DNA from 3 places in the Chryseomicrobium aureum genome. Region 1 is predicted to be linked to each of the others. Evidence: a T-box and tRNA genes for the amino acid it is inferred to sense, from the RefSeq annotation. Region 1 holds a T-box; the other regions hold tRNA genes.
What was found. The T-box of region 1 lies ahead of pheS (phenylalanine--tRNA ligase subunit alpha). A T-box ahead of a tRNA ligase gene usually reads a tRNA of that ligase, here a tRNA-Phe.
Positions count from the first base shown of each region.

Region 2: it has a tRNA-Phe gene. The T-box ahead of pheS (phenylalanine--tRNA ligase subunit alpha) is inferred to sense a tRNA for this amino acid. The anticodon was not compared.
Region 3: it has a tRNA-Phe gene. The T-box ahead of pheS (phenylalanine--tRNA ligase subunit alpha) is inferred to sense a tRNA for this amino acid. The anticodon was not compared.

Region 1 covers NZ_CP171117.1:1,577,790-1,582,047, forward strand. The annotation lists gene pheT (phenylalanine--tRNA ligase subunit beta) at 1-1,208, opposite strand, end outside; gene pheS (phenylalanine--tRNA ligase subunit alpha) at 1,221-2,258, opposite strand; T-box leader at 2,302-2,524, opposite strand; gene ACF3OH_RS08285 (TrmH family RNA methyltransferase) at 2,562-3,326, opposite strand; gene argF (ornithine carbamoyltransferase) at 3,631-4,258, opposite strand, start outside.
Region 2 covers NZ_CP171117.1:1,700,468-1,704,725, forward strand. The annotation lists gene ACF3OH_RS08845 (isochorismate synthase MenF) at 1-92, opposite strand, end outside; gene ACF3OH_RS08850 (P-II family nitrogen regulator) at 290-631, shown strand; gene ACF3OH_RS08855 (ammonium transporter) at 644-1,918, shown strand; tRNA gene ACF3OH_RS08860 (tRNA-Glu) at 2,042-2,113, opposite strand; tRNA gene ACF3OH_RS08865 (tRNA-Ser) at 2,123-2,213, opposite strand; tRNA gene ACF3OH_RS08870 (tRNA-Asn) at 2,219-2,294, opposite strand; tRNA gene ACF3OH_RS08875 (tRNA-Ile) at 2,300-2,376, opposite strand; tRNA gene ACF3OH_RS08880 (tRNA-Gly) at 2,380-2,453, opposite strand; tRNA gene ACF3OH_RS08885 (tRNA-Phe) at 2,457-2,532, opposite strand; tRNA gene ACF3OH_RS08890 (tRNA-Asp) at 2,555-2,630, opposite strand; tRNA gene ACF3OH_RS08895 (tRNA-Met) at 2,633-2,709, opposite strand; tRNA gene ACF3OH_RS08900 (tRNA-Ser) at 2,768-2,860, opposite strand; tRNA gene ACF3OH_RS08905 (tRNA-Ile) at 2,876-2,952, opposite strand; tRNA gene ACF3OH_RS08910 (tRNA-Met) at 2,959-3,032, opposite strand; tRNA gene ACF3OH_RS08915 (tRNA-Ala) at 3,053-3,128, opposite strand; tRNA gene ACF3OH_RS08920 (tRNA-Pro) at 3,150-3,226, opposite strand; tRNA gene ACF3OH_RS08925 (tRNA-Arg) at 3,232-3,308, opposite strand; tRNA gene ACF3OH_RS08930 (tRNA-Leu) at 3,319-3,407, opposite strand; tRNA gene ACF3OH_RS08935 (tRNA-Gly) at 3,440-3,514, opposite strand; tRNA gene ACF3OH_RS08940 (tRNA-Leu) at 3,538-3,622, opposite strand; tRNA gene ACF3OH_RS08945 (tRNA-Lys) at 3,637-3,712, opposite strand; tRNA gene ACF3OH_RS08950 (tRNA-Thr) at 3,721-3,796, opposite strand; tRNA gene ACF3OH_RS08955 (tRNA-Val) at 3,848-3,923, opposite strand; rRNA gene rrf (5S ribosomal RNA) at 3,927-4,042, opposite strand.
Region 3 covers NZ_CP171117.1:796,922-801,179, reverse strand. The annotation lists gene ACF3OH_RS04375 (MFS transporter) at 2-1,183, opposite strand; tRNA gene ACF3OH_RS04370 (tRNA-Leu) at 1,270-1,353, opposite strand; tRNA gene ACF3OH_RS04365 (tRNA-Cys) at 1,360-1,433, opposite strand; tRNA gene ACF3OH_RS04360 (tRNA-Gly) at 1,441-1,515, opposite strand; tRNA gene ACF3OH_RS04355 (tRNA-Gln) at 1,520-1,594, opposite strand; tRNA gene ACF3OH_RS04350 (tRNA-His) at 1,602-1,674, opposite strand; tRNA gene ACF3OH_RS04345 (tRNA-His) at 1,721-1,796, opposite strand; tRNA gene ACF3OH_RS04340 (tRNA-Trp) at 1,819-1,892, opposite strand; tRNA gene ACF3OH_RS04335 (tRNA-Tyr) at 1,904-1,987, opposite strand; tRNA gene ACF3OH_RS04330 (tRNA-Thr) at 1,996-2,071, opposite strand; tRNA gene ACF3OH_RS04325 (tRNA-Phe) at 2,079-2,154, opposite strand; tRNA gene ACF3OH_RS04320 (tRNA-Asp) at 2,208-2,283, opposite strand; tRNA gene ACF3OH_RS04315 (tRNA-Met) at 2,285-2,361, opposite strand; tRNA gene ACF3OH_RS04310 (tRNA-Val) at 2,383-2,458, opposite strand; tRNA gene ACF3OH_RS04305 (tRNA-Glu) at 2,466-2,540, opposite strand; tRNA gene ACF3OH_RS04300 (tRNA-Ser) at 2,560-2,650, opposite strand; tRNA gene ACF3OH_RS04295 (tRNA-Asn) at 2,657-2,731, opposite strand; rRNA gene rrf (5S ribosomal RNA) at 2,741-2,856, opposite strand; rRNA gene ACF3OH_RS04285 (23S ribosomal RNA) at 3,121-4,258, opposite strand, start outside.

The sequences.
Region 1 (4,258 bases):
ACAACTGAGCCTGTTAACACTGTTCCACCCGCAAGTTCTGCAAGTAGTTGTGCCGCTCGCTCTGCTGCTGCTTCTACACGGTTCGGGTCGACACCTTTTTCAAAACGTGCCGATGCATCCGAACGAAGGCCAAGTTTCTTCGACGTTTGACGAACAAAACTGCCTGTGAAATAAGCAGACTCAAGAACGATCGTTGTCGTCTCGTCACTTACTTCACTATTTGCACCGCCCATGACACCCGCAACTGCAACAGGTACTTCACCATTTGTAATCACAAGGTCCGTCTCCGCAAGCGTGCGTTCTTGATCATCGAGCGTTGTGATTTTTTCGCCTTCCGATGCCATACGAACAACGATTTTTTTCGTTTCCAATCGGTCATAGTCAAACGCATGTAGTGGCTGACCATATTCCATCAAGACATAGTTCGTGACGTCAACAACATTGTTGTGTGGACGTACACCAACCGCCATCAAACGGTTTTGTAGCCATTGTGGGGATGGTCCGACTTGGACATCTTTAATGACTTTTGCACTATAGTAAGGGTTTGCGTCTTTCGCCTGCACCTCTAATGCTAAGTAATCTGCCGCTTTTTCAGAGCCTTCTGTGTAGCTAATTTCTGGAAGTTTCACGTCTTTCCCTAAAATCGCTGCTACTTCATAGGCCACACCAAGCATGCTCATCGCGTCTGCACGGTTTGGAGTCAAGCCGAGCTCCAACACTGTGTCGTGGAGTGATAAATACTCAAGCGCATCTGCTCCGATTTCCGCCTCTTCCGGCAATACAAAAATGCCATCTGCAAATGCTTTTGGTACTGCTTTCCCTTCGATGCCTAACTCTTGAAGCGAACAGATCATACCATGCGATTCTTGCCCACGTAATTTTGCTTTTTTAATTTTGAAACCGCCTGGTAGACGTGCGCCTGGAACGGCGACTATGACTTTTTGTCCTGCATCGACGTTTGGTGCGCCACACACGATTTGCGACAATTCGTCTGCTCCTACATTGACTTGGCAGATGTTTAATTTATCTGCTTCCGGGTGCTTCTCTTTGGAAACAACATGCCCAACCACAATATTTTTCATATCTTGTGAACGAACTTCGAGTGCATCGACTTCAATGCCAGAACGCGTAATTTTTTCAGCGAGTTCAGACGGGTTTTCGCCTGAAAGATCGACGTAGTTTGCTAACCAATTTAGTGATACTAACATATGCTTTCCACCTTACCCTTCCGTGCGTTCAAACTGTTGAATGAACCGCATATCGTTTGTATAGAAGTGACGAATATCTTCGACTCCGTATTTCAGCATCGCAATGCGCTCTGCTCCGATTCCGAATGCAAATCCCGATACTTTCTCCGGGTCGTATCCTGCCATCTCTAAAACATTCGGATGAACCATTCCGGCCCCTAAAATCTCAATCCAGCCAGTGCGCTTACATACAGAACATCCTGAACCGCCACATTTGAAACACGAGATATCCATTTCAACGGATGGCTCTGTGAACGGGAAGAAGCTTGGGCGTAGACGAATTTCACGGTCTGAGCCGAACATTTTCTTGCCGAGTAAGTCGAGTGTTCCTTTTAAGTCCGTCATGCGAATATTTTCGCCAATGACAAGTCCTTCAATCTGCATGAACTGGTGTGAGTGTGTTGCGTCATCGTTGTCACGTCGGAATACCTTACCTGGACAGATGATGCGAATCGGCTCCCCTTTTTTCTTTTCCATCGTACGTGCTTGCACGGGTGACGTATGTGTACGTAATAAAAGCTCTTCTGAAATATAGAACGAGTCTTGCATATCACGTGCTGGGTGACCTTTTGGAAGGTTCAGTGCTTCAAAGTTATAGTAGTCTTTCTCTACTTCTGGTCCTTCTGCGATTTCATAGCCCATACCGATGAACAAGTCTTCAATTTCTTCGATGACTTTTGTTAATGGATGGTGATTCCCGATTTGTACAGGACGACCTGGTAACGTGACGTCGATTGTCTCATTCGCAAGTTGCGCTTCCACTGCAGCCGCTTCAAGTTCTGTCATACGTGCATCTAAAACAGCCGTGACTTCTTGGCGCATCTCATTAACAAGCGCCCCCATCTTCGGTCGTTCTTCAGCAGGAAGTTTCCCCATGCCTTTTAATAGATCCGTGATAGGCCCTTTTTTTCCGAGATAAGCTACACGGACGTCTTGCAATTCTTTGACTGTTGAAGCGGCTTGGATTTTTTCAAGAACTTCTTGTTTTAACGCGGAAAGTTGTGCTTCCATTGTCGATTCCTCCTTATTTTGACAAAACAAAAAACTCGCCCCAAAAAGGGACGAGTTATCATCGCGGTACCACCCTAGTTATCATGCTCAAAGCATCATCACTCAAACGAATAACGGCTCGGAACCGGCCACCTTTACATTTCTGGTCCAAGTGGCAGCTACCTGGGGTGAACTTCTAAGAAGACAATGGGAAGTGGTTTCAGTCTAGCCACATTCTCCCTGAGCCATTGTGCTCTTCTTATACTTTTCCCGGTCATTGCTGTTGTATTTTCATACTCATTATACGAGTCAGTTCTAGGAATATCAAGCTTTTTCACCGAAGTGATAGAGTACGATGGCAGAGGCAATGGCTACATTCAACGACTCTGCTTGTCCATAAATCGGAATTTTCACGCGTGCATCCACTTGTTCTAAAAGGTTCGCTTGCACGCCCGCTCCTTCATTCCCTAAGATGAACGCCATTTTGTCAGAAGGTGCGACATCTTTATAATTCTTGGCACCTTCTAGAGCAGTTCCAATCAAGACAAATCCTTCATCTGCTAAATTGGCGATCCAGTCTTCGAGGTCCGCTTTCACAACAGGTAAATGGAATGTTGAGCCTTGTGCTGAACGCAGGGTTTTCGGATTAAATGCATCTGCACTTCCTTTGCCTAAAATCACAGCATCCACTCCTGCTGCATCTGCCGTGCGGATCATAGTTCCGACATTTCCTGGGTCTTGCACAGCGTCAATCAGCAATACACGAGACCATGCGCTGAGTGCGAGCTTATATGCAGGTTGTTGGCAATGTGCGAAAATCCCTTGAGTATGTTCCGTATCTGCTAGTTCCTGGACAACTTCTGGACTGATTTCAAGCAGTTGAATGTCCTCGGTCTGCCATTTATGATCGAGAGTAGCATGGTCGCCCATCATAATGTGTTTGACCATACCAGGCACCTTGAGTGCTTCTTCTACTAGATGATGACCTTCTACAAGAAATTCTTTTGTTTTTTCACGTTCTTTGCGAACGGTTACAAGCTTCTTCCAATGCTTGACGAGTGCATTGCTTTTTGATTCGATGCGCTTCATAAAAGCCTCCTATTTTTTCTTTCAGTGTATCATACCTTTTTGTATAAAAAAGACTATCAGAAAACATACTATACAGGAAACGGAGGGATGATGAAATGGCTTTTCAAATTCGCGAATCAATCTCATCAAGTGTCGCAGGTTCCACTTCCGAAGACATCTACTCGATGATCGAGGATGCTGTTAAATTGCTTGAAAAAGCAATCCATTAAAAAATGGCCCAGCGTCTCCCGGGCCATTTTTATGTACTTATTTTTATGCCCTCTGGCACGAATGTTCTATAGCGGACACCTGCCGTTTTAGAAAATTATAAGAGTGAGGCTAGTACTGCCTTTTGTGCATGTAAACGATTTTCAGCTTGTTGGAATACATAAGAATTCGGTCCATCTATCACACTCGCTGTCACTTCTTCTTCGCGGTGCGCAGGAAGACAGTGTAAAAATACATAATCCGACTTTGCATGCGCAACTAAGTGATCATTTACTTGGAATTGTTCAAATGCTGCAAGTCGTGCTTCCGCTTCTTGTTCCTGTCCCATCGATGTCCACACATCTGTGTAGATACAGTCGGCAGATTTCACAGCTTCCACAGGATTACTTGTCACTGCGTATGACCCTCCATTGGTAATGGCAAGTTTTGAGATCTTTTCACTGATCCACTCAACAGGTTCATACTCTCTCGGAGATGCGATATGAATATGCATCCCCATGTGCGCTGCGGCAATGGCTAAAGAGTGCGCGACATTGTTGCCATCTCCGATATATGCAAGTTTTTTCCCTGCAAGTCCTCCTTTTACTTCTTGAAGAGTGAGGAGATCGGCAAGTGCTTGGCACGGGTGAAACAAATCAGTCAACCCATTGATTACTGGAATCGAGGCATGCTCTGCAAGTTCTTCTACCATCTCGTGGGAATTTGCACGAATCATAATACCGTCT
Region 2 (4,258 bases), 120 kb from region 1:
TCAAAAAATGCAATGGGAGAAATTCCTTCTGTATCAATCGTCTCTGTATAGAGATACTCAGTACCTGTTAGAGAACCTACTTGTTTTGACATTGTTTAAACCTCCGTGACTTTACACTTCACACTATCTTCATTTTACTCTTTTCCGGATTTGCTCGCACACTTTAGACTCGAAAACTTCCTGAAAAATACTTCATGTCAACTTTCTTTACATCATTTTAAAAATAATGCTTGATTTTTCAGAAAATTAATTTTATGATGTTATATATTCTAACATTGGAGGTGCAAGTATGAAAAAGATAGAGGCAATTGTTCGACCAGATGTCTTCCCACAGATTCGACAAGCATTGGCTTTACACGGAATTGATGGATTTAGCGTGAGTGAGGTAGCTGGGATTGGAAAACAAGAAGGTCGCACAGGTCTGTTCCGAGGTAATAAATATGAGATGGAGTTTCATACAAAATTGAAACTTGAAATGGTTGTCGATGACACGGAAGTAAAGTCATTGACAGAGCTGATCGTAGAACATGCCTCTACTGGCAAAGTTGGAGATGGGAAAATTTTTATTTACCCAGTTGAAGAAGCAATTCGTATTCGCACAAAAGAGACGGGCACCGTTGCGGTCCACTAAGGAGGAAATCTAATGACACCTGAACTTTTACAATCATCTATTAATATGCTGTGGATCATGCTTGGTACAATTCTTGTTTTCTTTATGCATGCTGGATTTGCAATGGTCGAATCTGGTTTTACTCGATCAAAGAACACTGTAAACATACTCATGAAAAACTTTATTACCGTCTCTATTGCTTCTCTTCTCTATTTTGTAGTAGGCTATGCACTCATGTTCGGTGATTCATTCAATGGTTTGATTGGGACGAGTGGATTTGCACTTACAGGAGTCGATGATATTGCATTCTTCGTCTTCCAAGCCGTATTCGCTGCCACTGCAGCAACAATCATTTCAGGGGCTGTTGCTGAACGCATGAAACTATCTGCTTACTTTGTTCTAACCATTGCAATGGTTACCGTTATTTACCCAGTTGTTGGCCACTGGATTTGGTCTGGTGGTTGGCTTGCACAATTAGGTTTTATAGATTTTGCAGGCTCAACAGTTGTCCACTTGACCGGTGCTACTGGAGCTCTTGTTGCAGCGGCAATTTTAGGCCCACGTATTGGTAAATACACAGGGAAAAAAGTAAATGTCATCCCAGGTCATAGTATTCCTCTTGGCGCATTAGGTGTATTCATTCTATGGTTGGGTTGGTTTGGATTCAATGGAGCAAGTACTTTAGCGGCAGATCCTGCTGTAGTCCCTTCAATTATCACAAATACATTACTGGCTGCATCAGCAGGTGTCGTCTCAACTGCACTATACACGAAACTCCGCTACGGTCAAATCGATGCTTCACTTACTCTGAATGGAGCATTAAGTGGACTTGTGGGAATCACTGCAGGAGCAGCTAATGTGAGCCTCCCTTCTGCGATAATAATTGGTTTTATTGCAGGAATTGTAATGACAGAGGGAATTCGACTACTGGATGCAAAACTTCGCGTAGACGATCCAGTCGGTGCAATTACAGTTCACGGAATTATTGGTGTATGGGGAACGCTTGCAGTAGGACTGTTCGATACAGCATCGGGCCTCTTTACAACCGGAAGTGTTTCTTTACTTGGTATTCAGCTTGTTGGAGTACTAGCTGTAATCGCTTGGGTATCCGTATCAACGGCAGGAGTTGTTTTAGTGACGAAGGGCATTAGCGGAATCCGTGTATCTGAGGAAGAAGAAGTTACAGGTCTGGATTATGTAGAACATGGCACTAGTGCTTATGAAGTGCGAGAAACTTACGGAGCAGCATTTGATCGTACTGAACCATTCGCACAGCGCTTAACAGAGTTAGGAAAATCTTATTCCTGATTTAATTTACAAAAAGCCAGTAGAGACTCTGATTCTATCAGAGCTTCTACTGGCTTTAAAATGTATCGCTTTATTACAAATAAAAAGCACATCCTTCATTAAAGAAGAATCTGCTTTTTGCGATGACCCCTACGGGATTCGAACCCGTGTTACCGCCGTGAAAGGGCGGTGTCTTAACCGCTTGACCAAGGGGCCAATGCATGATGGCGGAGAAGGAGGGATTTGAACCCTCGCGCCGGTTGCCCGACCTACACCCTTAGCAGGGGCGCCTCTTCAGCCACTTGAGTACTTCCCCATCAATGGCTCCGAAGGCAGGACTCGAACCTGCGACCTGCCGGTTAACAGCCGGATGCTCTACCAACTGAGCTACTTCGGAATACATGGTGGGCCTAAATGGACTCGAACCATCGACCTCACGCTTATCAGGCGTGCGCTCTAACCAGCTGAGCTATAGGCCCATTTGGAGCGGGTGAAGGGAATCGAACCCTCATCACCAGCTTGGAAGGCTGGGGTTTTACCACTAAACTACACCCGCAAATGGTGGCTCAGGACGGAATCGAACCGCCGACACAAGGATTTTCAGTCCTTTGCTCTACCAACTGAGCTACTGAGCCGATTATGTATTTTTCAAAAAAATGGCGGTCCCGACGGGAATCGAACCCGCGATCTCCTGCGTGACAGGCAGGCATGTTAACCGCTACACCACGGGACCATTGGTTGCGGGGGCAGGATTTGAACCTGCGACCTTCGGGTTATGAGCCCGACGAGCTACCGAGCTGCTCCACCCCGCGACAATATTATTCTGTTTCTAGTGAAAGCTAAGCTTCATTACCCAGTAGCTTTAAAAAATGGAGGAGGTAGAGGGATTCGAACCCCCGCGCGGTTTGACCCGCCTGTCGGTTTTCAAGACCGATCCCTTCAGCCGGACTTGGGTATACCTCCGCTGTGTGATTATACTGGTGGACCTTGCAGGACTCGAACCTGCGACCGGACGGTTATGAGCCGTCTGCTCTAACCAACTGAGCTAAAGGTCCTTAAGATGGCGGCCGAGGGGATCGAACCCCCGACCTCACGGGTATGAACCGTACGCTCTAGCCAGCTGAGCTAGGCCGCCATAATAAGTATAAGAATAATTGGTGGAGCCTAGCGGGATCGAACCGCTGACCTCCTGCGTGCAAGGCAGGCGCTCTCCCAGCTGAGCTAAGGCCCCATAATGGGTATCAGGTTTAAATGGTCGAGAAGACAGGATTCGAACCTGCGACCCCTTGGTCCCAAACCAAGTGCTCTACCAAGCTGAGCTACTTCTCGTATTATGGCGCGCCCGGCAGGAGTCGAACCCACAACCTTCTGATCCGTAGTCAGACGCTCTATCCAATTGAGCTACGGGCGCATAATATAAGTGGTGCCGAGGACCGGAATCGAACCGGTACGGTAGTCACCTACCGCAGGATTTTAAGTCCTGTGCGTCTGCCAGTTCCGCCACCCCGGCAAGGGTATTGTATGTAAGGCATTTAAGAAATATGGAGCGGAAGACGAGGTTCGAACTCGCGACCCCCACCTTGGCAAGGTGGTGTTCTACCACTGAACTACTTCCGCATTGTATACATGTCATATGAAAATGGTGCGGGTGAAGGGAGTCGAACCCCCACGCCTTGCGGCGCTAGATCCTAAGTCTAGTGCGTCTGCCAGTTCCGCCACACCCGCATGTTCATATAAAATGGTGAGCCATGAAGGACTCGAACCTTCGACCCTCTGATTAAAAGTCAGATGCTCTACCAACTGAGCTAATGGCTCTCTTGAAGTGGTGCCGGCGAAAGGACTTGAACCCTCAACCTACTGATTACAAGTCAGTTGCTCTACCAGTTGAGCTACACCGGCACGGTGTTGAATCTAGTTACATAGCCCAAGCTATTTCACTTTTTAAATAAATGGTGGAGGATGACGGGATCGAACCGCCGACCCCCTGCTTGTAAGGCAGGTGCTCTCCCAGCTGAGCTAATCCTCCATTGCCTAGCGACGTCCTACTCTCACAGGGGGAGACCCCCAACTACCATCGGCGCTGAAGAGCTTAACTTCCGTGTTCGGTATGGGAACGGGTGTGACCTCTTCGCCATCATCACTAGACTGGCTATTCATTTGTTGAAAGACAAGGTTTATTATATCAAACCCACCCGGTATTACAAGTGTTTTCTCAATAAAATTTGTTCTTTCAAAACTGGATAGAATGACAATTGATTGTGTTCAGATATGGAATCGAGTTCTGGCTCCTAGAAATACACTCCACAAGCTGTCAGCCCCATCGAGGTAGAACCTCGCTGTGTCTGCCATCTTATCTCGGCA
Region 3 (4,258 bases), 780 kb from region 1:
GCTAGTAAATTTGCTGATACTCTTTGTCCTTTTTCCCATACACAAAGAAGTAAAGCAAAACAGCACTGAGTGCAACAATGCTTAACACAAAGTACATCTCGGCATACGTTAAAAACCCTAACATGATTCCTAATAAATATGGCCCAAAACCAAGCCCAGCATCCAAGAAAATAAAGAATGTAGATGTAGCCATGCCCATACGATGCATCGGCGTCAGCTTAACTGCGATTGCTTGTGTACAAGATTGCATGTTTCCAAATCCGAAACCAATCAAGCTTGCAGCTATCAAGAACGTAAGGGAGCTTGTAGCTGTACTTAATAGATAAAGACCTAACGCTAATAAAACAAACGCAGGATACATTACATAGTTTGCTCCCTTTCGATCCATTAAACGCCCTGTAAATGGCCTTGAAATAAGAACGGATAGAGCATACACCAAGAAGAAGACACTGGCAGCCTCAATCAAGTCTAAATCAATTGCATAGAAATTCATGAATGATAAAACGCTCGAGAAGCAGAACGCAATAACAAGTGTTACAAATGCTATAGGAACTGCCTTTGGTTCGATAAGACTTCGGATTGAGAATGATGTTTCCTTTTCATCCTTTAAAGCTTTTACTGGAGGTACTTGAACTAATGAAGCAATGACTAAACCAACTACTCCTACAATGAAACAAATCAAAAAAATTACAGGGAAAGTAGTTACGCGTGTCAGCATTAATCCAACAAACGGACCAATTGCTGTAGCTAGGGTTGAACTCATACTAAAATAGCCGATCCCTTCTCCACGTCTTGCCATTGGAATAATAGAAGCTACCATCGTTGCTGCAGCTGTACTTGCAATTCCAAGTGAAATACCATGCAACAGGCGCGTAAGTAATAAAATCGTTATGTCTACCTGCACAAAGTACAACAAAGTGACTGCATTAAACAAAATAAACCCAATAAGTAATGTCTTTTTTCGTCCAATCTCATCAATCTTTCCACCGATGAGCAATCGACCGATCAAGGTTCCTACAATAAAAATTCCAGTAACCAAACCAGCTTGGCTCGTTGTGGCTTTAAACGAATCAACAGCATAAAGACCAATGATCACAACTAATAAGAAAAAAACGAGTGTCAGTAGAAAATTGACACTCGAAATAAGAATAAAGTTTCGCGTCCATAACTTTTGTCGTTCCATTTCTACAACACCTCTTTCAAACTTAACTACCCAAAAACCAAATAAAAAAACTCTACCTGGCAGAGGTAGAGTCGTACTACATAATATACCGGCGGTCGGGGTCGAACCGACACTCCCGTGAAGGAACTGGATTTTGAGTCCAGCGCGTCTGCCAATTCCGCCACACCGGCGCTATATGGAGGCGGCAACCGGATTTGAACCGGTGATAAAGGTGTTGCAGACCTGTGCCTTACCACTTGGCTATGCCGCCAATTTTTTGGAGCGGAAGACGAGGTTCGAACTCGCGACCCCCACCTTGGCAAGGTGGTGTTCTACCACTGAACTACTTCCGCAAAATGGCTGGGGTACTAGGATTCGAACCTAGGCATGACGGAATCAAAATCCGTTGCCTTACCGCTTGGCTATACCCCATCAAAAGGGCGACCGAGGGGAATTGAACCCCCGAATGCCGGAATCACAATCCGGTGCGTTAACCACTTCGCCACGACCGCCACGATTATAAAAACTATATCAAGACAAATAAAAAAAGACAAATAATGGGGCGACCGAGGGGAATTGAACCCCCGAGTGCCGGAATCACAATCCGGTGCGTTAACCACTTCGCCACGACCGCCACGATTTATCAATGTAAGAATTGGCAGGGGCAGTAGGAATCGAACCCACACTGACGGTTTTGGAGACCGTAGTTCTACCTTTAAACTATGCCCCTAAATAAAAAAATGGTGGAGGGGGACGGATTCGAACCGCCGAACCCTAAGGAGCGGATTTACAGTCCGCCGCGTTTAGCCACTTCGCTACCCCTCCACAAACTATGGTGCCGGCGAAAGGACTTGAACCCTCAACCTACTGATTACAAGTCAGTTGCTCTACCAGTTGAGCTACACCGGCCTAAAAATGGTGGCTCAGGACGGAATCGAACCGCCGACACAAGGATTTTCAGTCCTTTGCTCTACCAACTGAGCTACTGAGCCAACAAGATTTTATGTAAGCGATATGGCTTATGTAAAATCTACTTATTAAAAAATGGCGGTCCCGACGGGAATCGAACCCGCGATCTCCTGCGTGACAGGCAGGCATGTTAACCGCTACACCACGGGACCTTGGTTGCGGGGGCAGGATTTGAACCTGCGACCTTCGGGTTATGAGCCCGACGAGCTACCGAGCTGCTCCACCCCGCGACAATACTAATAAAAAATAAATGGTGGAGGATGACGGGATCGAACCGCCGACCCCCTGCTTGTAAGGCAGGTGCTCTCCCAGCTGAGCTAATCCTCCGTATGAATGGTGACCCCTACGGGATTCGAACCCGTGTTACCGCCGTGAAAGGGCGGTGTCTTAACCGCTTGACCAAGGGGCCATTGTTTGTAAGAGCTCTATGGCGGAGAGCAAGGGATTTGAACCCTTGATACGCGATTAACGTATACACGATTTCCAATCGTGCTCCTTCGGCCACTCGGACAGCTCTCCATAGAATGGCTCCGAAGGTAGGACTCGAACCTACGACCAACCGGTTAACAGCCGGTTGCTCTACCACTGAGCTACTTCGGAATAAATAATGCCTAGCGACGTCCTACTCTCACAGGGGGAGACCCCCAACTACCATCGGCGCTGAAGAGCTTAACTTCCGTGTTCGGTATGGGAACGGGTGTGACCTCTTCGCCATCATCACTAGACTTATTTGAAAGACAAGACTTATTATATCAAACCCACTCAGTATTACAAGTGTTTTCTCAATAAAATTTGTTCTTTCAAAACTGGATAGAATGACAATTGATTGTGTTCAGTTGTGGAATCGAATCCACATCTAAATGTTGTCGAGTTCCGTGACCTAGAAACACGCTCCCAGACCGGCCGCACCCGATAAGACGAAGACCGTCTTCTCGTGCACGTCCGATCTACTCGGAGTTTCTTGCGCAGGTCACTTCACATCTCGTTTTTTGGTTAAGTCCTCGATCGATTAGTATTCGTCAGCTCCACACGTCGCCGTGCTTCCACCCCGAACCTATCTACCTCATCGTCTTTGAGGGATCTTACTTACTTGCGTAATGGGAAATCTCATCTTGAGGGGGGCTTCATGCTTAGATGCTTTCAGCACTTATCCCGTCCACACATAGCTACCCAGCGATGCCTTTGGCAAGACAACTGGTACACCAGCGGTGTGTCCATCCCGGTCCTCTCGTACTAAGGACAGCTCCTCTCAAATTTCCTACGCCCACGACGGATAGGGACCGAACTGTCTCACGACGTTCTGAACCCAGCTCGCGTACCGCTTTAATGGGCGAACAGCCCAACCCTTGGGACCGACTACAGCCCCAGGATGCGATGAGCCGACATCGAGGTGCCAAACCTCCCCGTCGATGTGGACTCTTGGGGGAGATAAGCCTGTTATCCCCGGGGTAGCTTTTATCCGTTGAGCGATGGCCCTTCCATGCGGAACCACCGGATCACTAAGCCCGTCTTTCGACCCTGCTCGACTTGTAGGTCTCGCAGTCAAGCTCCCTTCTGCCTTTACACTCTTCGAATGATTTCCAACCATTCTGAGGGAACCTTTGGGCGCCTCCGTTACACTTTAGGAGGCGACCGCCCCAGTCAAACTGTCCGCCTGACACTGTCTCCTGCCCGGGTCACGGGCATGGGTTAGAACTTCAATACAACCAGGGTAGTATCCCACCGACGCCTCCTCCGAAGCTGGCGCTCCGGGCTCTTAGGCTCCTACCTATCCTGTACAAGTTGCACCAAAGTTCAATATCAGGCTACAGTAAAGCTCCACGGGGTCTTTCCGTCCTGTCGCGGGTAACCTGCATCTTCACAGGTACTATAATTTCACCGAGTCTCTCGTTGAGACAGTGCCCAGATCGTTACGCCTTTCGTGCGGGTCGGAACTTACCCGACAAGGAATTTCGCTACCTTAGGACCGTTATAGTTACGGCCGCCGTTTACTGGGGCTTCAATTCGCACCTTCGCTTGCGCTAAGCACTCCTCTTAACCTTCCAGCACCGGGCAGGCGTCAGCCCCTATACGTCACCTTACGGTTTTGCAGAGACCTGTGTTTTTGCTAAACAGTCGCCTGGGCCT